4 regions of the Ensifer canadensis genome follow, and region 2 is predicted to be linked to each of the others. Evidence: riboswitches for the same ligand, from Rfam matches in the RefSeq annotation. Region 2 holds a riboswitch; each other region holds the start of a gene.
What was found. Region 2 has a riboswitch for cobalamin ahead of J3R84_RS02575 (aromatic ring-hydroxylating oxygenase subunit alpha). Riboswitches for the same ligand answer to the same signal wherever they lie in the genome.

Region 1 (5,774 bases), 1.1 Mb from region 2:
ATCGATCGCGCGCTTCTGGCCTTGCATCTCCGATCCCGATTGCTGCTTCTCCAGCTCGCGGATGGCGGCTCGCACGCGGGCTGCCGTCTGCCGGCGCACGCCGGGACGTTCATTCAGGACGCGGTCGACGGTCGCGGTGCTGAGTCCCGCCTGAAAGGCGATATCCTTGACCAGAAACGGATGTGCCAACGACGAACTCTCCTGATGGTTTTTTGATGGATTCCTGCTCTATATCACGATCTCACGCCGCCTATAGTCGGGACATCGAAAGTTTCTGAGGAGGAACGAGATGAAGACCGACAACAGGGCGCGCCAGCGCCTCGACCGTGTGTGGCTGAGCGAGGATGCCTGCGACATCGAGGCGTTCCGTGCGGAGGTGGAGCGGCAGACGAACCTTGCTGATTATCCACACGCGCTCGCCTGCGAGAAAAATGTGCTGATCTATGACAGCGCCAGCCTGGTTGCCGCCTGCGCCACGACCGAGGGGCGCCGCGCTGCCCTGGCCGAAATCTGCGAGGTGCTGGCAACCGGGCCCGGGGTGGCGGTGTTCAAGCACGCCTATGCCGACACATCAGTCATCGATGCGGCCAGCGGCATCTTTGACGCCATCATCGACGAGCAACACCGCACCAACAGTGGCGGCGGCGACCACTTTGCCAAGCCCGGCGCTAACGACAGGATCTGGAATTCGCTCGAAAAACACTGCCTGAAAAGCCCTGAGAACTTTGCCGCCTATTACGCCAACGCCATCATCGCGCTCGTCAGCGAAGCCTGGCTTGGTCCGAACTACCAGCTGACGGCGCAGGTCAATCGCGTCAATCCCGGCGGCGCGTCGCAGGCGGCCCATCGCGACTATCATCTGGGATTCCAGACCTCTGATGTCATCGAGCAGTATCCTGTTCATGTGCACAGGCTGTCGCCGGTGCTGACGTTGCAAGGTGCCGTTGCCCATTGCGACATGCCGATCGAGAGCGGTCCAACGCTTTTCCTTCCCTATAGCCAGACCTACGTGCCCGGCTATCTCGCGTTGAAACGTCCGGAGTTCCGGGCCTATTTCGACCAGCATCACGTGCAGCTGCCGTTGGAAAAGGGCGATGTCGTCTTCTTCAACCCGGCTCTCTTCCATGCGGCCGGCAGCAATCATTCGACTGATATCAAGCGCGTCGCCAACCTGCTCCAGGTCTCCTCGGCCTTCGGGAGGGCGATGGAGACCGTCGATCGCGCCAGGATGAGTGCAGCCCTCTACCCGGCGCTGACCGCACTCGTGGCATCCGGCACGCTTTCGGCCGATGAGGCGGCCAATGCGATTGCGTCCTGTGCCGAGGGCTATTCCTTCCCGACCAATCTCGATCGCGATCCGCCGCTGGGCGGTCTCGCGCCGAAGACCCAGGCGCAACTGATGCATGAGGCGCTGGCAGGCAGGTGGAGCGATGCGGATTTCAGAAGCGCGCTTGGCGAGCAGGCACAGCGCAAGCTGAGCTGAACGGCAGAATCGATCTTTCCGGTCCCCGGCGTTCTGCGGCGGGGGCCGGTCGCCCTGTTTTCATCTCACTTTCAATTCTGGGAGGACTTTCATGACCGAGCAATATGGCCGTCTCGACGGCAAGATCGCCATCGTCACCGGCGGGACGCAGGGGCTGGGCGCAACGATCGCCAACCTGTTTGCGGAACGTGGGGCTAAAGGTGTCGTCATCTGTGGACGCAACGTTGCCAAGGGCGAAGCGAAGGCCGAGCAGATCCGCAAGGCAACCGGCGCGCAGGTACTTTATGTCGAGGCAGACCTCGAAAAGGTCGAGGACGCGCGCAAGGTCGTCAGCGCCTGCGACGCCACATTCGGGCGCGTCGATGCGCTGGTCAATGCGGCGGCGATCACCGATCGCGGCACCATCCTGGACACCAGCCCCGAACTGTTCGACCGGATGTTCGCTGTCAATGTGCGCGCACCGTTCTTCCTGATGCAGGAAGCGGTAAAGCTGATGCGGCGGGAGGGCACGCAGGGCACCATCGTCAATATTGGCTCGATGTCGGCGATGGCCGGTCAGCCGTTTATCGCCGCCTATTGCTCGTCGAAGGGGGCGCTGGAGACGCTGACCAAGAACACCTCCTATGCGCTGCTGCGCAACCGCATTCGCGTCAATGGCCTCAATATCGGCTGGATGGCGTCCGAAGGGGAAGACCGCATCCAGCGCGAATTTCATGGGGCGGCAGACGACTGGCTCGAAAAGGCGGCCGCCAGCCAACCCTTCGGTCGGCTTGTCGACCCCAAGGAAGTCGCGCGTGCCTGCGCCTATCTCTCGTCGGATGAGTCCGGCCTGATGACGGGGTCGGTCATCTGCTTCGACCAGTCGGTGTGGGGCGGCTATGACGGCTCGCCGCATCCGGTCGCGCCGCTCTGACATCTGACGCTGTCGCGAGGCCCTGTGGAGTGACCGGCAAGCGACGCCGGACTTGCTTGTCATTCCCTGTGGGCTGTGCCCTTATGACGCCGTCAGGTGCCCGCAACGCGGGAGAATCGGGAATCCGGTGTTATTCCGGAACGTGCCCAACGCTGTGACGGGGACGACTGCCTCTAGGGATTTTGAGCTTGCTCAAGATCTTGCCACTGGATCTTCATGTGATCTGGGAAGGTGAGGCGGCCGGTTGATCCGAAGTCAGAAGACCGGCCTGGCAAGATAGACCGATATCCGCGCGGACGGCGGAAGGTTGTGCATTGTTGGGGATCGAACGATGCTGACTGACGCTAATGGCGGCCTTGCGGCTGCAGAAGCCTTTTCATCCGACGAGCGCGAAGCCGTCTATCGAGCCATCGAAACGCGCCGGGACGTGCGGGATCAGTTCCTGGCCGAACCCTTGCCTGACGATGTGGTGATGCGCCTGCTCAATGCTGCGCACCGGGCGCCATCGGTGGGTTTCATGCAACCGTGGAATTTCGTCGTGGTCCGGCAGGCCGAAACCCGCGAGCGGGTATGGCAGGCCTTTTCCCGCGCCAACGACGAAGCGGCATTGATGTTCGATGGCGACCGCCAAGCGAAATACCGCTCCCTGAAGCTGGAGGGGATCCGCAAGGCACCCTTGAGCATCTGCGTCACCTGCGACCGCACGCGCGGTGGAGCGGTCGTTCTCGGGCGCACCCATAACCCGCAGATGGATCTCTATTCCACCGTCTGTGCCGTGCAGAACCTCTGGCTTGCGGCGCGCGCCGAAGGCGTTGGTGTCGGCTGGGTCAGTATCTTTCATGAAAATGAGATCAAGGCGATCCTCGGCATTCCCGATCATGTCGTGATCGTCGCCTGGCTTTGCCTCGGATATGTCGATCGCCTTTACCAGGAGCCGGAACTTGCGGTTAAGGGCTGGCGCCAGCGGCTGCCGCTGGAGGAGCTGGTGTTCGAGGAAGGCTGGGGAACCTGCCGAAAGGCAGACGCTGCGATCAGTTGCTCTGAACCGGCTGGTAGCCCGGACCCTTCGGATGGCGAAGGTCGATCGACGTTTCCTCCTGGGGAAGGAACGTCGGCCCGATGACCCGCACCTTGCTCTTGGCGGGATCGTAGGGGCGCTCCTCCGCAGCCGCCTTGGCGGTAGGGGCGGCCGCTTCCTTCTTGCCCTCGATGACGATGATCGACGATTCGCTGTTGCCAGTGTTGCCACTGGAAGCCTTGGGCGTCGTCGCGATCTTTGGAATCTGGCAACCGCAAATGCCCGGCTTGCCGACGCCGCGCGTCCGATAGGCAAAGGCGTTTGGCAGTTCTTTATAGGGGCGTCCCGTCGAGGCGGAGACCATCTGGTCGCTCTCCTCGGTCGCCAGGTCGTGGAAAAATAGTTCTGTTTCGGCACCCGGGCAGCGGGCGCGGCAGGCCTGCTCGTCGCGGGCGAAGTCCACAGGGCTTGCCTCGGACGAGATCGGGAAGAAGGCGCCATCGCAAGTGCGCACGCACATGGTGCGAAGCGTGCCGGAATAGACGCCGCTTTCCGGCGGGTAGGTGCCCATTTCGCCGTCCCGCAGCATTGGTCCGTAGCTTTCGTCCGGCGGCAGATCGCGCAGGATGTTGCGGTACGTTTCCGGCTCGTCCGGGTCGGCGGTCGCAAATTCCTCGCTGCCACCATAGCAACCGTTGATCTCGAGGGCGGCGAGGATGCGCCGGCGCGTATCGTCTCCATCGCCTGACATCAGCTGCTGGCGCTCCGATTTGAGGATGCGCAGATTGTCTTCCATCTCGGCGATCAGACTGTTGATGTCTGTGCAGATATCCGGGTCGCCGCCGTTGAAGACGACGACGCTGCCTGTGCCGCAGCCGGCGCGTCGGCGATCGTTGCGCGCCCGGCGCAATTCGATGTTCTGTCGGGAAATCGCGCTCGCATAATCGCGGGTATCGGCCGTAGTTTCGATGGCGGCGGGCAGTTCGGCGAGCCGAGTGTTCAGGCGGTCGCACACGCTGGAGGCCAGCGCCTGATCGGCAAGAACCAGAAGCAGCGGCAAGGTCGCCGCGGCTAGGGTTTTCATGTTCCGGAACACGGGCGAACGTCCATTCCTGCAACCGCACGGCGCCACCCTTGTTGTCCGGGTTCGGTCGCTGTCGGCACTTCCTGTTTCAGCCCTATCATAAGGCTTGTCGCCGCCGGTGCAACGACAAGCCTCGCATTGCGTTAACAGCTCCGTCCGGTGGGAGGAACGGAAGGAGCGTTAGAGATCAGGCGGCGCGTGCCGTCTCCAGCGACATCGGCCGTTCAAGAACCGTGCCTTCGATCGCCGCTACGGCCTTCATGGCGCTGAGCAGCGACGGCGTCACTTCCCAGGCGACCGCTACGGCATAGACCGAGCCGATCCGGTGCGGGTCAGCGATGCGCTCGCCGGGGCAACCCATGCGGCGGAACATCCGCTCGAGGAAGACATCGGTCACCGTGACGATATGGCTGATGCCGGAGGCCAGCCCGAGTTCGCCGACACCGCACATCAGTTCTGCGGCGGCGACGGTCACCTGGTTGGAGGCGCGGTCCTGAGAAATCTCCGGGTCGATGCAGAAGCGGCTCGATTCCCAGATCGAGGCGCTGCGGATCTCAGGGTTGTCGCCAAGCAGGATCGGGAACGTATCGTCCAGCATGTTGGGGCCGAGCGTCGGCAGCAATCTCAGCGATCCGCGCAGTTTTCCCGTCTCCGGCGAATAGGACAGAATATAGAGCGGATTCGACTTGTCGTAATTGTCGATCTCCCATTCCCCATCGGTCTGCACGTCCCATTTCAGGAAATCGTGGAAGACGCGCTTGCGCAGCTTGAACATCTCGTCGATGGACTGTGGGTGCTGTCCGCGTGTCCTGCCGTTGAGGATCCTGATCATCTTCTTCTCCATCCTTGTTTTGGGGGATGGCGTGATGCTGTCAGTCCTCAGGCAGGGGCGAAACTGTCACTACCGACAGTTCCGGAAACCGTTTTTTCCCACTAAATATAGACGGGTTTTCAGATGAGCGAAGGAGGAGCGTCTTGAGGGTGGGTCAAACCGTCGGGATCAGTGCATGGCGAACGGCCTGGGCCACGGCCTGCGTGTTGGAGACAACATTGAGCTTTCGGCGGGCATTGGTCATGAAGAAACGCACGGTGCGTTCGGAAATGCCGAGAATGGTGGCAATTTCCCAATAGCTCTTGCCGGCCGCCGACCAGGTGAGAACCTCGGTTTCGCGACCTGTGAGGCGCGTATCGCGCGTGTTCAGCCCCCCTGTCATGGCGGCGTTTTCAAGCATGCCGGCATGAAACAGGTTGGCGGCGAGCTGGAAGTCGCGCAAGT
Region 2 (5,774 bases):
AACGGTCGAGGAATGCCTGTTTGTCGGCGCCGAGGGGCTGCGAGATGTTGTAGTGAACGTTGCCATCGCCCATATGGCCGAATGAGCAGATGCGTGCGCCCGGCATCGCCTGCATGACGGCCGTATCGGCCTCCTTCATGAAGGCGGGGATGCTCGATACGGGGACGGAAACGTCGTGCTTGATCGAGCCGCCTTCCGGCTTCTGCGCTGGCGACATGCTTTCGCGCATGTGCCACAGCGCCTTGCGCTGTTCTTCGCTGGTCGCAATCACTGCGTTCTCGACCAGGTCGGCGACGATGCCCTGCTCCAGCAGTTCGTGCACCATGCGTTCGGCACTCTCGGCGGAATCGGAGGTGGAAATGTCGATGAGTACATACCACGGGTGAACGGTTTCCATCGGGTCGCGCACGCCTGGAATATGCTTTGTCGTGAACTCGACGCCGAGGCGCGGCATCAGTTCGAAGCCGGTGAGCGCAGTGCCGCAGAGGCTCGAGGCCTTGTCGAAGAGGGCCAGCGCATGTTCGACGCTGCCGACGCCGGCAAAGGCCACCTGATGGCCAAGGGGCTTCGGAAACATCCTGAGCACCGCGCCGGTGATCACGCCGAGCGTACCTTCGGCGCCGATGAACAGGTCGCGCAGGTCGTAGCCGGTATTGTCTTTCTTCAGCCGGCGCAGCCCGTCCCAGATCTCGCCGGTCGGCAGAACCACTTCGAGGCCGAGGCAAAGCTGGCGCATGTTGCCATAGGCTAACACTGCGGTGCCGCCGGCATTGGTCGAGAGGTTGCCGCCGATGCGGGCCGAGCCTTCCGACCCGAGCGACAGCGGAAACAGTCGATCGTTATCATCGGCCGCCTTCTGGATATCGGCAAGGATGCAGCCGGCGTCGGCAACGATGACATTGCCGACGGGGTCGATGTCGCGAATCCGGTTCAGCCTCTGCAGCGACAGGACGATATCGGCCTTGCCCTCGCGCGGGATCTGACCCGCCACATGGCCGGTGTTACCGCCTTGTGGAACGATTGCCGTTCGGGTCGCGCTTGCAAGCTTCATGATGCGCGACACCTCCTCGACCGAACCGGGGCGAAGCACCATCGGGGTGGTGCCCTTGTAGAGCCCGCGGGATTCGATGAGGTAGGGCGCGAGGTCCGCCGGGTTCGTCAAGGCATTGGCGCTGCCGACGATGTCGATGAAGGAGGCGATCAGTTCGGGAGAGGGGAGCGTCGTCGTCATGGCCCTGCCTTCGCAAATGCGCCCGACGGCGCTACTGCATAATTCCTTAAATCGGAATCGAATTAAGGACAAAATTATGCAGCGGGTTTAGAGCGTTACAGCGTCCTTTGCGCGTCATATTTGACGCACGGCGCTGTAAAAGTGCCTGTCGGTCAGTCTCTGGGGGCGGCAGCACGCTGCAGCCGGTCGAGGATCGCCTCTCCCAACCCTTCCGAAGGGATGGGGCCGAAGGCGATGGTTGCGGAGCCGCTGGCATCCGCCCTCTTCATATAGTCGAAAAGATTGGCAGCTGCCTCGCGCAGGCTGCCTGCCGGGCTGAGGTCGAGTACGATCGCGGCGTGCTCTTCGCCGGGGAGCGACGCATTGCCGAACCGGATCAGCGCTTCTCCCGGACGCACGTCGGCGGCGTCGAGCCGGACAGCTGCGCCCGGCGCGTAGTGCGAGGCGAGCATGCCCGGGGCCTCGATAGTCGCTCCGGCGCTCTGCGGCCTCGAGACGGTAAGGCCGGTCAGCCTTTCGATTTCGAAGACGTCGAGACCGCCCGGACGCAGCAGGCGCAGCGCGCCGTCCTCGACCTTGATGATCGTCGATTCAAGCCCGATCTCCGCAGAGCCGGCGTCGAGAATGAGCTTGAGGCGCGGCCCGAGATCGGCTTCCACATGGGCAGCGCTTGTGGGACTGATCTTGCCCGACGTATTGGCGCTCGGTGCGGCGAGCGGGCGGCCGAAGCGGGCAATCACCCGACGTGAAAAGCCATCAGGCATGCGGATGCCGAGCGTGTCGAGGCCGGCCGAGGCAAGCGCGTGCACGGTGCTTGTTGTGCGCTGGGGCAGGATCAACGTCAGCGGGCCGGGCCAGAACGCTTCGGCCAGGCGCCGCGACAACGAATCGAATGTCACATGGGCTTCAGCCATCGCCATGTCTGACACATGCGATATCAGTGGGTTGAAGCGTGGACGCCCCTTCATCTCATAAATACGGCTGATCGCATCGGGATTGGTGGCGTCCGCTGCCAGGCCGTAGACCGTCTCGGTCGGAATCGCGACGGGCTCGCCTTCGGCAAGCACCGCACAGGCACGCTCGATCGCCCGTTCCGGCTCGGTCCGTGTATCGATGATTTCGGCCATGTCGCTTCCGTTTCCCTTTCCGAGGCTTCCTTAAAGGAGCCACGGTGAAAACAGAACGATTTTCTTCAGGCAACCGGGTCTGCGCTTCAGAGGCTGCGAATGATGCGCTTCAATGCCTCGTCGCGCGCGCCGAGCATCAGCACGTTCTTGAGCGCGACTTTCGGGTCGTCGGTACGAAAGAGCAGCCCGTTGTCGCGAACGCTGCGATTGATGGTCATCTGCCCCTCTGGCGCATCGGGCTCGATGGCAACGGCGAAGTACATTCGGGAATAGCCGGTCTGGATGCGTTCGAAGAAGTGTTTCTCGTCGCCGAGGTCACAGAAGAAGTTGGCGAAATAGAACGACCAGGTGACGTCCTTGGACGGGGCGAGATGTGTTCTCGCCGCCGTGACATGGCAATAGCCGAGATGCGGCCGACCGGTGAGCGTGCGGTGGAAGATCATCTTGGGAAACTGGATCGAGGTATGGAAGCCGTTCATCCGCTTGTGCGTCGTTTCGCCGGCGGTCGTCAGCTTGTGGGCGGTGCGCTCGGCAACCTCGTCATAGCTCAGATAACGCCGCTCGCGCTGCGACCATTGACGCCTTTCTATGCGGCCGGTGCGCAGGAACTCGGTGTGGACCGCTGTCTTCGGAGCGATCGTTGGCAGCTTCTCGGCTGCGGCGTCGTAGTATTTGAGCTTTGCCATGAACTTCAATGCGCTGTTTGCCGGTTCGGCCGGTTTCTCCGTCAGGCGACGCTAATGCATTATGGTTAATGGAAGATTTCACTCGCGTCGGTGGGCCTTGCCCCGCGTCACGGGAAGACATGTCGCAAAATGGCGAAGGATCCGCGCTTTCTCGCAAGCCTTGCCGGAAAAAGCGACAATTGCTCAATCCTTGAGCTATCCTATTGTTTACAATGAAAAATGATCAATCACAGGGCGTTTGGTGCGCTTGATGTGCTGTGTCGTCTTTCTGGAATCGGATGTCGTTAATCGGCAGCTACGACGATGGCTTCCGCGATTAGATATGCCTACTCAAGGTGCTGTCTTTTAGGGAAGGCGGAGAATTGGGAAGCCGGTCAAAACCCGGCGCTGCCCCCGCAACGGTGGTGGAGCGAAAGCCACGGCACAAAGCCACTGGACGGTTCCGTCCGGGAAGGCGCCGGGCTGGTCCTTGCGGACGGCTCCTGAGCCCGGAAACCAGCCTTGACGCGAACAGACCGTAACGGGTTGCGGCGGGCAGCCGGATCGGAGCCGTCATCGCACAGGCAATGCGCCCGTGCGGGTTCCAGTCCTGCCTCTCCGAAACAAGGCGAACGAGGACAGGACATGGACATCAAGGGCGATATGCTCCGCAAGCTGAAGGGTCGACGCGACGGCTACAGCCTCGACCGGGCCTTCTACATCGACCCCGACTACTACAGGCAGGATCTCGAAAGCATCTGGTACAAGGACTGGTTGTTCATCGGCCACGACTGCGAGATCCCGCGTGCCGGTAACTATTTCACCGTCCAGGTCGGCGATTATCCTGTCATTATCGTTCGCGACCGACAGGGCACGATCCGCGCCCTGCACAATTCCTGCCGTCATCGCGGTTCTCGCGTCTGCGCGCAGCACAAGGGCTCTTCGGCCAAGCTCGTCTGTCCCTATCACCAATGGACCTATGAGCTCGACGGCGCGCTGCTCTTTGCCCGCCAGATGGGCGAGGATTTCGACAAGGCGGCCCACGGCCTGAAGCCGATCCACTGCGAGACCGTCGGCGGTTACATCTTCATCAACCTGTCCGAGCAGCCGATGGATTTCGGCCCGTTCCGCGACATGGTCGCGCCCTATCTTGCGCCGCACCGCCTGGGTGAAACCAAGGTCGCCTTCGAAAGCACGATCATCGAAAAGGGCAACTGGAAACTCGTCTGGGAAAACAACCGGGAGTGCTACCATTGTGCCGCCAACCACCCCGAACTTTGCCGCACCTATCCCGAAGCGCCGACGGCGACCGGTGTGCAGGGCGCCAAGGATGATCCCGTCATTGCCGCGCATTGGGCGAAATGCGAAGCAGCCGGACTGCCGAGCGAGTTCCGGATGTCCGAGACCGGCCAGTTCCGCTCGGCGCGCATGCCGTTGATCGACGACGCCGAGAGCTACACCATGTCCGGCGCCCGCGCCGTGCGGCGGCAACTGTCGGCAGACGTTAGCCAGAAGCATATCGGCACGCTCCTGCTCTTCCATTATCCCTCGACCTGGAACCATGTGCTGGCCGACCACGCCATCACCTTCCGCGTCCTGCCGCTCGGCCCGGAGCTGACGCAGGTGACGACCAAGTGGCTGGTCAACAAGGACGCGGTTGAAGGCGTCGACTACAATCTCGAGCAACTGACGCATGTCTGGACCGAGACCAACGATCAGGACCGCCAGATCGTCGAGGAGAACGCCTTTGGTATTCGCTCGCCGGCCTACCAGTCAGGCCCCTATTCGCCCGAACACGAAGGCGGCGTGATGCAGTTCGTCGAGTGGTATTGCAAGTTCATGGAACAGCGCCTGCAGGGCGAGGCTGCTCCGCTTTCCCGGGTCGCCTGACATGCAGATGGCATCCTCGTTCCATCATTTCGACGAGCTTCATGTCTGGATCGACAGGCAGAACATGCTCGAATGCACATCGGCCGTGATCGAGACCGCCGATGTGATGACCTTTACCTTCCGGGCGGAAAAGCCGGCCTGGTTCCGCTATCTGCCTGGGCAGTTCGTCACGCTCGAGCTGCCGGTCGCCGACGAGCCGGTCATGCGCACCTACACGCTGTCGTCGACGCCCTCCCGGCCGTTGTCGATCGCCGTCACCGTCAAGGCGCAAGCCGATAGCATCGGCACGCGCTGGATGTTCGATCACCTGAAGCCCGGCATGCGGCTGAAGGCGTTCGGTCCGCTCGGCGATTTCAGCTTCGTGCGCCATCCCGGCGAAAAATATCTCTTCATATCGGCAGGCTCCGGCGTCACGCCGATGATGTCGATGACGCGCTGGATGGCGGACTGCGTTCCCGAGACCGACGTCACCTTCATTTCCTGCGCCCGCCGGCCAGACGACCTTCTGTTCCGCTCGGAACTGGAAGTGCTGGCGCGCCAGATGTCCGGGCTAAACCTCGGCTTCGTGGTCGAGGGGCATGAGTCAAGGCACGGATGGCACGGGCTGCGCGGCCGCATCGACGGCGCCAAGCTGCCGCTGCTTGCACCCGACTTCATGGAGCGCACAGTGTTTTGCTGCGGTCCGGAGCCGTTCATGCGCGGCGTGCGCGAGTTGCTGAAGGCGGCCGGTTTCGACATGAGCCGCTATCACGAGGAAAGCTTCCAGCCGGCGGCAGCACCGGCAGCCGAGGAGATAGCAGTCAGGGCAGGGGCGGCAGCCGACGCCGAAGCGCAAGGCGCCAAGGTGGTCTTCACCATGAG
Region 3 (5,774 bases), on a different replicon from region 2:
GTCGCCCGAGGCGTATTTCGAGTTCTCGAAGCCCTTGAAGCTCGACCCGCGTTCGACGGCGATGCGGTTGGAGGCGCGGATGGCGTGGTAGGTCACCGTGTAGAAGTAGATGTTGGTGAAATCGACGCCTTCGTCCGAACCGTAATAGACCCGTTCGCGGGCGAGATAGCCGTGCAGGTTCATCTGGCCGAGGCCGATCGCATGGCTGTCGTCATTGCCCTTCTCGACGGAGGGAACCGAGGCGATATGGCTCATGTCGGAGACCGCGGTCAGCGCCCGGATCGATGTCTCGATCGTCTTGCCGAAATCGGACGAATCCATCGCGGCGGCGATATTCAGCGAGCCGAGATTGCAGGAGATGTCCTTGCCCAGGTGCTTGTAGGACAGGTCGTCATTGTACTCGCTGGCTTCGCTGACCTGGAGGATTTCTGAGCAGAGGTTGCTCATGGTGATGCGGCCGGCGATCGGGTTGGCGCGGTTCACCGTGTCTTCGAACATGATGTAGGGATAGCCCGACTCGAACTGGATTTCGGCCAGCACCTGGAAGAACTCGCGCGCCTTGATCTTCTTCTTGCGGATCCGGCTGTCGGCGACCATTTCCCGATATTTTTCCGTGACCGAGATGTCGGTGAAGGCAACGCCGTAGACGCGCTCCACGTCATAGGGCGAGAACAGGTACATGTCCTCGTTGTTCTTGGCGAGTTCGAAGGTGATGTCGGGAACGACGACGCCCAGCGACAGCGTCTTGATACGGATCTTCTCGTCGGCGTTCTCCCGCTTGGTGTCGAGGAAACGCATGATGTCGGGGTGGTGGGCGTTGAGATAGACGGCGCCGGCACCCTGGCGGGCGCCAAGCTGGTTGGCGTAGGAGAACGAATCCTCCAGCAGCTTCATCACGGGAATGATGCCGGACGACTGGTTTTCGATCTGCTTGATCGGGGCGCCGGCCTCGCGGATGTTGGTAAGCGACAGCGCCACGCCGCCGCCGCGCTTCGACAATTGTAGCGCCGAATTAATGCCGCGCGCGATCGATTCCATGTTGTCCTCGACCCTCAGCAGAAAGCAGGAGACGAGCTCGCCGCGCTGCTTTTTGCCGGCGTTGAGGAAGGTCGGGGTCGCCGGTTGGAAGCGACCGGAGATGATCTCGTCGACCATGTCGCGCGCCAGCGCCTCGTCGCCGCGCGCCAGCGTCAGCGCCACCATGCAGACCCGGTCCTCGTAGCGCTCGAGGTAGCGCTTCCCGTCGAAGGTCTTCAGCGTGTAGCTGGTGTAATATTTGAAGGCGCCGAGAAAGGTCGGGAAACGGAACTTCTTGTCATAGGCGTGATCGAACAGGTCGCGCACGAAGTTGAACGAATACTGGTCGAGAACCTCCTGCTCGTAGTAGCCCTCGGTGACGAGGTAATCGAGTTTTTCGCGCAGGTTATGGAAGAACACGGTGTTCTGGTTGACGTGCTGCAGGAAGTACTGCTTTGCCGCCAACCGGTCCTTGTCGAGCTGGATCCGGCCGTCCTCGTCATAGAGGTTCAGCATGGCGTTCAGCGCGTGGTAATCGAGCGCCGATTCCGTCGCCTTCAAGGGGCGTTCGAGTGTTGAGACGTCCAAAATCGTTCCATCCCGTTTTTGACATTGGCGACGTCCTCATCGGTTCCCAACAGTTCGAACCGGTAGAGATAGGGCACCTGGCACTTGGCCGAGATCACGTCGCCGGCGATCCCGTAGGTCGCGCCGAAATTGCTGTTGCCCGCGGCAATCACGCCGCGGATGTGGGAGCGGTTGTCCGCATCGTTGAGAAAGCGGATCACCTGTTTGGGCACGGCGCCCCGGCCGTCGTCGCCGCAATAGGTCGGGACGACGAGCACATAGGGTTCGTGCACGTCGAGCGGCGCGTCGGCCGCGCTGACGGGAATGCGTCTGGCGCGCAGGCCGAGCTTGCCGACGAAGCGATGGGTGTTTTCCGAGCGGGTGGAAAAATAGACGATCAGCCCCATCGCGCCGTACCTCGGCTTCAGGACAGTGCGCTGATCTTGTCGGGGCGGAAGCCTGCCCAGTGCTCCGGACCGGCGATGACGACGGGAACCTGCATGTAGCCAAGGCCCTTGACCGTCTCGAACGCGTCCTGGTCGACCGAAATGTCGATCACCTCGTAATTGACGCCCTGGCGGTCGAGCGCGCGATAGGTTGCGGTGCACTGGACGCAGGCGGGCTTGCTGTAGACGGTGACGTTCATTTCTTCCTCGTTTGGTCGGCTGGATCTGGGCATGAAAAGGCATGCGGATACGCACAAGCGATCCGGCGAAATGCAGGACTGGCAGGATGACCGCTTGCTCGGGTCGAGAAGACCCGGGCGCGGTTGTTCGTCAGATTCGCGGCTTCCCGCGCCTCTTCATTGGCGAATGATAGGAATTCGATGACGCGGACATGACTTCACCCCGAAGTTGAAGACGGCGCTTCCGGGGAGACGTCGAGACGATCAGGCAGGTTTCATCCTGCCCCATGCACACCTCTGACCTCTCCGGACACCCCGCCCGTGGACGTTTATCGATCGAGGCAGGTCTCCTGGCTCACGGGTCGGTGCTTCTGTCCGGACCTTCCCGAAGCATCATGCTTCAGTGGCCGAATGCTGGACAGTTGCTCGCCGTTTACAGTTGCGGGGGCAGCCACGGCTTAGCCAAGCGAAATCGCTACGACGGCACCGTATTCCCATCTTCGCTCCCAATCCTTGCGAATCGGGAGAACCTCGAACACTAGATATAGTATATGTCGGGAAAATTGCGTCAATAGGTTCCATGTCGAAGCCACCTGGGAGGCGGACAATATTTTTTCGGGTGTGGATAGCGGGGAGTAAACGACAAGTGTCGGCGAAGCCTGTGGATGGAGAGCCGTCATTGACAGCTCTGCTGAAATCCTCAAGCCGCGAAGGCGGGAACAGGACGATTGTCCCCGTCGACTGCCACCATGATGAAGGCGCCATGGGCAGTCAGGGTCTGTTTCGCTCCCGTCAAATCCTCTGACCACAATTCGACATCGACCGTCGTCGAGCTCCGTCCGGTGCGCACAATCCTGGCGACAAGCTCGATGATCGAGCCAACGGTGATCCGGTGCTTGAAATCGATGCGCTGGCAGGAGGCGAGCACTGTCGTCTTGCGGCTCGCCCGTGTCGCCGCGCCGAAGGCGGCCTTGGTCATCTGCGCCAGCGCGTCGCCGCCAAACATGGCGCCGAAGCTGTTGGCCTGATCCGGATAGACGATATCGACCATGCGCACGGCATCGTCTTTTGGCGCTCCGATCGCATCGGTGTCGAGAGAAGGCAACGACCAGCCGGCGCCCTTGCCCTCCGGCATCGCGACCATGGTGAACTGGCCGCGGGCGCACAGATCGCGGGTGCCGGCCGTCAGATCTTCCGCGATCATATCGACTTCGACGACCATCGAACGCCGCCCGACCCGGATCGGGCGGCCGCTGCAGCTGACGATATGGCCGATGTGGGCGGGGCCGCGGAAGTCGACGCGATCGCAGGAGGCGGTGACGAAGGGAACGCGGCCGTGGCGCGTGGCGACGATGAAGGCGGTCCGGTCCATGAGTGCGAGGCCCGCACGGCCGAAGAGCGTGCCGTGGTGATTGGTGTCGCCGGGAAAGACGATGTCGATCAAGGTGGCGGGCGCCGGGGTTTCCCCCGGCGCCTTCTCGATATTGCTATCGTCCGTCATGCGTTTGTGGCCTCTTGCCGGCCGGCAGTGAAGGATTGGCGCAGCGTTTGCGCCGCCGCGACCATGTTGACGAGCGCCGGGCGAACTTCCTCCCACCGCCTTGTTTTCAGCCCACAATCCGGATTGACCCAGATCTGCGCCGGCGTCAGACCGTCGGTCGCCTGTTCGATCAGATGCACCATCTCGTTGACAGTGGGTACCCGCGGCGAGTGGATGTCGTAGACGCCGGGGCCGATCTCGTTCGGATAGGCCTGATCGATAAAGGCGCCGAGCAGCTCCATCTTCGAGCGCGAGGTTTCGATGGAGATGACATCGGCATCCATTGCCGCAATCGCCGCCATGATGTCGTTGAACTCCGAGTAGCACATGTGGGTGTGGATCTGGGTTTCGTCACCGACGCCGGAGGCGCTGATGCGGAAGCACTCGACCGCCCAGTCGAGATAGGCCTTTCGATCGGCCTGTCTCAGTGGCAGTCCCTCGCGCAGCGCCGGTTCGTCGATCTGGATCACGGCGATACCGGCCGTTTCCAGGTCGGTGACTTCGTCGCGCAGCGCCAGTGCGATCTGCCGGCATACGATCGACCGGGGCAGGTCGTCGCGCACGAACGACCATTGCAGCATCGTCACCGGGCCGGTGAGCATGCCCTTCATCGGCTTGTCCGTCAGCGACTGCGCATAGGTTGCCCAATCGACCGTCATCGGGTTCGGGCGCGAGACATCGCCGAAGATGATCGGCGGGCGTACGTAGCGCGAGCCGTAGCTCTGCACCCAACCGCTCTGAGTGAACCCATAGCCGGAGAGCTGCTCGCCGAAATACTGCACCATGTCGTTGCGCTCGAATTCGCCGTGCACCAGCACCTCGATGCCGATTTCCTCCTGCCAGCGCACGGCCTTCTCCGTCTCCTGGCGCAGGTAGGCGAGGTAGTCGACATAGCTGAGCTCGCCCTTGGCATGCAGCGATCGTGCCTGGCGCACCTCTGACGTCTGCGGGAAGGAGCCGATCGTCGTCGTCGGGAAGAGCGGCAGTGCCAGCCTGTCTTCCTGCCGCCGCCGGCGCGTTGCAAAACTCGATTGACGGCGGCTGTCTGCTGCCGTCAGGTTCTTCAAGCGTCCGGCAACGAGTGGATCGTGGACCTTGAGCGAGGTCAGCCGTGCCTCGACCGCAGCAATCGATTTTGCAAAGACCTGCTCGGGATTGGCCAGGCCCGGCTCGAATGCGCGGGCAAGCAGGCTGAGTTCGTCCAGCTTCTGCAGGGCGAAGGCAAGCCAGGAGACGAGCTCCGGATCGAGCGCTCGTTCGAGATCGAGGTCGATTGGCACATGCAGCAGCGAGCACGATGGTGCAAGCTCGATACGATCGCGGCCATGCGCCTCGATCAACGGCTGCAGCCGGCGGAAGAGGCCGGCAAGATCGGTACGCCACACATTGCGGCCATCGACGACGCCGAGCGACAGCACAAGCTGTGCCGGTACCGTCTGAAGTAGCAAGTCGAGCTGTTGCGGCGCCCGCACGAGGTCGACATGCAGCCCGGCAACCGGCAGCGAAAGGGCTGTCGGCATGTTGTCACTGACCGCGCCGAAATAGGTCGCGAGCATGATTTTCAACTGCGGAAGTTCCGAGGCGAACGTCTGGTAGGTCAGCGCCAGCGCCTGGCGTTCCCGCTCAGTGAGATCGAGCACCAGGCATGGCTCGTCGATCTGCACCCATTCGACGCCGGCTTCCCCAAGCTCGGTGAAAAGCTTCGTATAAACAGGCAGCAGCCGCTCGATCAGATTGATGGTGTCGAATCCGCCGGCAAGCGCCTTGCCCAGTTTCAGGAAGGTGACGGGGCCGAGGACGACAGGGCGGGTGACATGCCCGAGCGCCTTGGCTTCGAGGAAGGCGTCAAGCGGCGCATTGCTCGTCAGCTCGAAGCGCTGATCCTCCGCGAATTCCGGAACCATGTAGTGGTAGTTCGTGTCGAACCACTTGGTCATCTCCAGCGCCTGGTTGCCCCCGTCGGGCCCGCCATGCGTGCAACCGGACGCGCAGGCGGCAGTCGTCGAACCGCGCGCCATGGCGAAA
Region 4 (5,774 bases), 1.9 Mb from region 2:
GGCAAAGGTCATCAGCCGCGGGCCTGTCAGCTCATAGACCTTGCCGACATGCCCCTCGTCCAGAAGGGCTGCAACTGCCACGTCGGCGATGTCGTCGGTGCTGATGAAGGGTTCGGTGATCTCATCCGGCGGCAGGAACACCGATCCGCTGCGAACGGAATCGGTCAAAAAATCCTCGCTGAAATTCTCGAAGAACCAGCTTGCCCGGATGATCGTCCAGTCGGCGCCGGAGGCCTGCAGTTCGCGCTCGGCCGCTTCCGCCTCGTCCTCGCCGCGCCCCGACAGAAGCACCAGCCGCTTGATGCCCGAGCGAACGGCAAGCCTCGAGAATTTGCGGATGGTTTCGACGGCGCCCGGCACCGCCAGATCCGGCTGGTAGCTGATATAGATGCGCTCGACATTTTCAAGCACGGGCGCCCAGGTCGCCTCATCCGTCCAGTCGAAGGAAGGCGATGCCGAACGGGCGCCGATGCGCACCGCGATACCCCGCTCCTCAAGGCGGGCCGCCACCCGCCGCCCCGTCTTGCCCGTACCGCCCAGAACCAGTGTGAGTTTGTCAGTCATCGCTTCCTCCTGAGGTTGATTGCAAAACATGAGCATCTCTCACATTTGCAAATGTGATAAATCCTCGTATTTTAGGAGTCAAGTCAAAATGTGAGCATTACTCATGATTCCCGATGCAAGCCCTTCCACAATCCCCGCTGACGACGAGCCGGCGCTGCGCCGCACGCCCAGCCAGAAGCGCAGCCGCGAGCGCGTCGAGCACATCCTTTCCTGCGCCACGGCGATCATCCAGGAGAAGGGCAGCGACGCCATGCGCATGAGCGAAGTCGCTGAAAAGGCTGGAATCTCGATCGGCTCCCTCTACCAGTACTTCCCCGACAAGGCGGCGATCGTGCGCACGCTGGCCGAGCGCTACAATGCGGTCTGCAATGAATGCATCGGGGCCGAGCTTGCCAAGGTGACGTCGATCTCGGAACTGCGTGACGCCTTCTCCATGCTGTTCGACATCTATTACGATATGTTCCTGGCCGAGCCTGTGATGCGCGACATCTGGTCAGCGATGCAGGCCGACAAGGCGCTGCGCGAGATCGACCTTTTGCAAAGCCGTGCCGGCGGCCAGCTTCTGGCCGACGTCTGGGCTCGGTTTGCGCCCGACACGCCGCGCGAAACGATCGACAGCGCCGCCTTTTTGATCATGCATCTCGGCGATTGCACGATGCGGCTTGCGGTCTCCGTCACCAGAGCAGAGGGCGACCAGATCGTCGAAGCCTATAAACGCATGATCCTTCGTGATTTTGTCGCGGATGGACCGGGCGGCGGCGCAAGTCTAATTGACATCTCCGGGGTGCGATCCTAATCATCGTGGATCGATTGGTTCCCGCAACGCGAACGCGTTTCGGGAGTAAACGGGAACGTGACGGATGGACCCATGCTGGGCATTCAAATCACGGCCGACCCCGCGACTGTAGAGCGACGTGAATGCGCCGTTCCGGAGCGATCCGGAAGAAGCCACTGGAGACAAGACCGCGAGAGGGCGGCCCTTGCTCTGGGAAGGCGAGGCAAATCCAGGGTGATCTCACCCGACGTCCTGAGCCAGGAAACCTGCCAGTCGATGCGGGCATAGGGCCCAAACCGGGAAAGATCCCGACGCCATCACGGAGGTTGTCATGGCTACATCTACAGTTTCGAGCATTCCGCTCTCCCTCAGCGATCGTCTGACCGCAGGTATCATCGCGCTCCTCATCGGCGGCTTCCTCGTCTTCGGCGCAGGCCTGGCGAACTCGGCCGTGCTGCACGATACCGCGCACGACACCCGCCACTCCTATGGCTTCCCCTGCCACTAAGCGATGTTCCGGGACGCGACTTGCGTTCCGCATCGACATAGCTGCGGACAAAAACGCTTCCGGCAGACAGCCGGACGCGTTTGCTCGCGTCTGATGCAGATTGAAGATCTGCCGGACGGAGCCGTTCGCATATTTGCCAGTGGGACACGGCGCTGCCTGCCAGATGCATGGCGCGCCGATATCGAGGGATATCGAAAATGATTGTCAGAACGCTTCTGGCCGCGATCGTGGCTGGATTGATTGCCGGTGTCTTCATGACCGGCGCCCAGGAACTGCGCGTCGTACCGCTGATCCTGCACGCGGAAGAATTCGAAGGCGAGGCACCGGCCGCCGGCGAACAACCAGCCGTTCAGCCGGGAACGGCCGATCCGGCCGCAGCAAACCACGACCAGCATTCGTCGCTGAAGGCGGTTTCGCCGATTGGCGCTTTGCTTGACGCCCTGTCGCCGATCACGCCTGCCTACGCCCATGAGGGCGAACACGAGGAAGGCGGCATCATGTTCGGCATGAGCCGCTTTTCCGGCACGCTGATCGCCAATCTGGTGACCGGCTCCGGCTTCGCGCTGCTGCTCGCCGGCGTCAGCCTCGTCATCGGCTACCCGATCACGCTCAGGAACGGCGCGCTCTGGGGCGCCTGCGGCTGGCTTGCCGTGCACATGCTGCCGGCAATCGGTCTGCCGCCGGAACTGCCGGGCTTCCCGGCCGCGGAACTCGGCGACCGCCAGGTCTGGTGGGGTGCAACCGTGCTGTTGTCTGCCGCCGGTCTCTATCTGCTGGTCTTGCGGCAAGAGATCGCCGCCAAGATCATCGGCCTCGTGCTGATCGCGGCACCGCATGTCTATGGCGCGCCGCAACCGTCGGACATCTCCAGCAATGTGCCGGCCGTGCTCGGCGCTGAATTCGCCGTGGCAGCCCTTGCCACCACGCTCGCGTTCTGGATTGTTCTCGGCGTCGTGTCGGGCTTCATCAACGATCGTTTCGCCAAGGCGTAACAGACCGGCCAGATTTCGCCATCAACCCGGAGCCCCTGATATCGCCGATATCAGGGGCTTTGTCGTCGAGATGTCTCAGCGCGCCTGCAATGCCAGCAGATGCGCCTGCAACCGCGCGCGGCGGTCGTCCGGCGCCAGCATCACGCAACTGTCGCAGAAGCTGCCACCTTCCGTTCGATAATAGAGACAGCAGCCGCCGCGCAGGCGATAGGTGCGCGACAGCGCATGATTGCCGCCGATCTCGATCACGATGTCCTCGTAACGGAGCTTGTCGGAAAATAGCGACGTACCCGCGCGCTTGACGATCGCCAGCGCCCTCGCCATCGCGGTCTCCTCGTCGCCGAGGACGCGGCCGATCTCCAGGAACCCACCGGCAAGCGAATCCGCCGCAAGCCGCCATTGCGCGCCCGAGGACAGGCCGGTGCGACGCTTCAACATGACGACGATCGGCGCCAGATGCGCAGCGAAGGTTTCGCCGAAGACGTCCGCAGTCGCCGGGGCATGATCCCCGGCTGCGGGCAAGGCAAGGCTGAAATGAAACCGCTTGGCCGCGACAAGCCGTTCGCCATAGGCCCGCGAAAATTCTTCGAAGCGAAGGCCGCGAACGGCTGCCACGATGCCCCCACCGAGATAGAGGCCGCCAAGCGCGAGCGTGAGCTGGTTGCTGTAAAAGGCAATCAGATGGGCGGCGCGGATCTTGTCGTCCATGCCCTCGGCAAAGCGATCCTGATAGGCAAGGCTGTCTTCAAGCCCGACGCCCTCCTCCACCCAGAACCGCGCCTCGGGAAGAAATACGTCGCCGGCGGCCCCGAGCGAAAAGCCCACTTCGGGGAAAGACGACTGCAGGTGCGCGAGAACGCCAAGGGCGCTCTGGCGCAACGCCGCGTCCGCCTCGTCCTCCGCCGGGCGCTCGTCCTGCCGCTCGTGGCCCAAGCTCATGCCGTCTCCCTGGTCTCAAGCCAGCCGCCGCGAAAATCCGCCCGCTGCAATCCGCGCCGTATGGCCGGAATGCTGCGCGTCAGCTCCCAGACGAAACCGTTTCTGGCATTCTCGATCATCATCACGACAAGCCCCTGGTCAAGCCCGACCACGCGGTCGTCGACCCAACCCTCCGGGCCCACACCGGGCAGGCTCGGATTGAACCCGCCGGGAAACCGGCTCTCGCACAGAATGTCCGGGTAACAGTTCTCGAGCTCGGCGAGTGCCGACTGCGACGCATCGGCAGCGAAAGGCAGACAGGCAACCGGTGCCCAAGGTGCCAGCGTGCCATCGTCAGGACCACCGGGCGCGCCGCGCGCCGCATAGCCGAGCATCCGCTGCCAACGCCCATCGACAAGCCGCTGCCGCCCCGCCGGTCCACCGCAGGCGCTGAGGCCCCACATATCCCCGCCGTAACCGGCGAAATCGCCGGGATTGCGCTCGGCATGGGCTCGCTGCAGCGCGATCGCCCGGCAGGTATTGTCGAAATAATCAGTCGCCTCGTCACGCATCGGCGCATCGCCAATGCCGCGAAGGTCCAACCAGGCTTGCGGAAAGAGATGGACGAACAAAGGCGCGGCCTGCAGATGCGGCGCACCGTCGACCGTGGTCCACGCATAGGCGGCCGTGAATTCGCGGTAGTGCTCCGGGCCGATTGCATGGTGCGGCGCGCCGAGCGCGAGCACGTAGAGCAGCAGTGCCTCGCTGTAGCCCTGCCATCGATACTTAAGAAACCGCCCGGGCGGTCGCCAGCCCATCGTCAGTATCTCGCCACGGCCGAGCGCCCAGCGCCAATCCACCCGGGCATAGAGCTTATCCGCAAGCGCGCGGATTTCCCGCTCCCCCGCACTGTCGCCGGAGAAATAGGCGCCTGCGGTCAAAACGCCGGCAATCAGCAGCGCGGTATCGATGGTGGAAAGCTCGCACTGCCACACCCGCTCGCCGGTCTTCATGTGGAGAAAGTGATAGTAGAAGCCGCGATAACCGGTGGCGAGCGCATCGCTCCCCTGCCGGCTTTGCGCCAGAAACCGCAGGGTCATCAGCACCCGGCCGGCCGCTTCGCCGCGCCCGATCCAGCCGCGCTCGACGCCAACAGGGTAGCAGGAAAGCCCGAAACCGGTGGCAGCGATGCTTGAGGGCGCGTCGGGAAGCGACGTATCGGCGACAAGCCCGGTGCCGGCATCGCTATAGCGCAGGAAATAGTCGAAAGCGGCGGACTGCAGCCTATCGACCTGAAAACGCTCCGTATTCCGTGTCTGTTGAAGCATATCCTCAGCTCATGCAGGCCCGTCGGCACGGTATCGATCGGCAGTAAACCCTGTCGATATCACCTTTTATTGAAGGTCAGCCAACCCCAAACAGTCGCGATAAGCCAATCCTGTGCTACATTTCCTGAGATGACGCGGCTCGCAATGACGGGTTGAAGCGATGTTAACCATGCTGGCGTTGATCCTTTCCCTGACTGGTGGCCCGACCCAATCGACCGCCGCGCACACCGACGTCGATGTCGAACTGGTGCTGGCCGTCGACATGTCCGGCTCGATGGATCTGGACGAAGCCCGCGTCCAGCGCGCCGGCTACGTGCAGGCGCTGCGCCATTCCGACTTCCTCAATGCGGTAACGAGCGGTCGCTATGGCCGGATCGCCCTTGGCTATTTCGAATGGGCCGGCACCGTCAACGAATCCTCCGTCGTTGCCTGGCAGGTGATCTCCAACGCCGCCGAAGCGGACGCCTTTGCCGCGCTGATCGAGGCCCGCCCCGTCGGCACCCGCCGCGGCACCTCGATCTCCAACGCGCTCACTTACGGCACAGCGCTGATCGACTCCAACGCCTTTGCCGGCATGCGCCGCATCATCGACGTGTCTGGCGACGGACCCAACAATATCGGCCCACCGGTCATTCCCGCCCGCGACATCGCCATTGCCCGCGGCATCATCATCAATGGCCTGGCGATCC

Region 1: it holds a riboswitch for cobalamin, as region 2 does, so the genes downstream of both, bluB (5,6-dimethylbenzimidazole synthase) here and J3R84_RS02575 (aromatic ring-hydroxylating oxygenase subunit alpha) in region 2, are expected to answer to the same signal.
Region 3: it holds a riboswitch for cobalamin, as region 2 does, so the genes downstream of both, nrdH (glutaredoxin-like protein NrdH) here and J3R84_RS02575 (aromatic ring-hydroxylating oxygenase subunit alpha) in region 2, are expected to answer to the same signal.
Region 4: it holds a riboswitch for cobalamin, as region 2 does, so the genes downstream of both, J3R84_RS11855 (CbtB domain-containing protein) here and J3R84_RS02575 (aromatic ring-hydroxylating oxygenase subunit alpha) in region 2, are expected to answer to the same signal.

The regions. Positions count from the first base shown of each region.
Region 1 is NZ_CP083370.1:1,653,638-1,659,411, reverse strand. Features, by position in the region: gene J3R84_RS08120 (LacI family DNA-binding transcriptional regulator) at 1-189, opposite strand, end outside; gene J3R84_RS08115 (phytanoyl-CoA dioxygenase family protein) at 290-1,483, shown strand; gene J3R84_RS08110 (SDR family oxidoreductase) at 1,575-2,396, shown strand; cobalamin riboswitch at 2,474-2,682, shown strand; gene bluB (5,6-dimethylbenzimidazole synthase) at 2,728-3,519, shown strand; gene J3R84_RS08100 (DUF2865 domain-containing protein) at 3,428-4,498, opposite strand; gene J3R84_RS08095 (acyl-homoserine-lactone synthase) at 4,686-5,330, opposite strand; gene J3R84_RS08090 (helix-turn-helix transcriptional regulator) at 5,485-5,774, opposite strand, start outside.
Region 2 is NZ_CP083370.1:537,255-543,028, forward strand. Features, by position in the region: gene J3R84_RS02560 (FAD-binding oxidoreductase) at 1-1,231, opposite strand, end outside; gene J3R84_RS02565 (L-threonylcarbamoyladenylate synthase) at 1,384-2,358, opposite strand; gene J3R84_RS02570 (DUF6656 family protein) at 2,445-3,044, opposite strand; cobalamin riboswitch at 3,361-3,562, shown strand; gene J3R84_RS02575 (aromatic ring-hydroxylating oxygenase subunit alpha) at 3,669-4,913, shown strand; gene J3R84_RS02580 (FAD-binding oxidoreductase) at 4,915-5,774, shown strand, end outside.
Region 3 is NZ_CP083371.1:469,978-475,751, forward strand. Features, by position in the region: gene nrdE (class 1b ribonucleoside-diphosphate reductase subunit alpha) at 1-1,605, opposite strand, end outside; gene nrdI (class Ib ribonucleoside-diphosphate reductase assembly flavoprotein NrdI) at 1,575-1,991, opposite strand; gene nrdH (glutaredoxin-like protein NrdH) at 2,009-2,230, opposite strand; cobalamin riboswitch at 2,533-2,758, opposite strand; gene J3R84_RS21815 (acyl-CoA thioesterase) at 2,910-3,710, opposite strand; gene metE (5-methyltetrahydropteroyltriglutamate--homocysteine S-methyltransferase) at 3,707-5,774, opposite strand, start outside.
Region 4 is NZ_CP083370.1:2,436,164-2,441,937, forward strand. Features, by position in the region: gene J3R84_RS11845 (NAD(P)H-binding protein) at 1-564, opposite strand, end outside; gene J3R84_RS11850 (TetR/AcrR family transcriptional regulator) at 668-1,360, shown strand; cobalamin riboswitch at 1,359-1,627, shown strand; gene J3R84_RS11855 (CbtB domain-containing protein) at 1,671-1,847, shown strand; gene J3R84_RS11860 (CbtA family protein) at 2,045-2,839, shown strand; gene J3R84_RS11865 ((2Fe-2S)-binding protein) at 2,915-3,778, opposite strand; gene J3R84_RS11870 (glucoamylase family protein) at 3,775-5,085, opposite strand; gene J3R84_RS11875 (DUF1194 domain-containing protein) at 5,246-5,774, shown strand, end outside.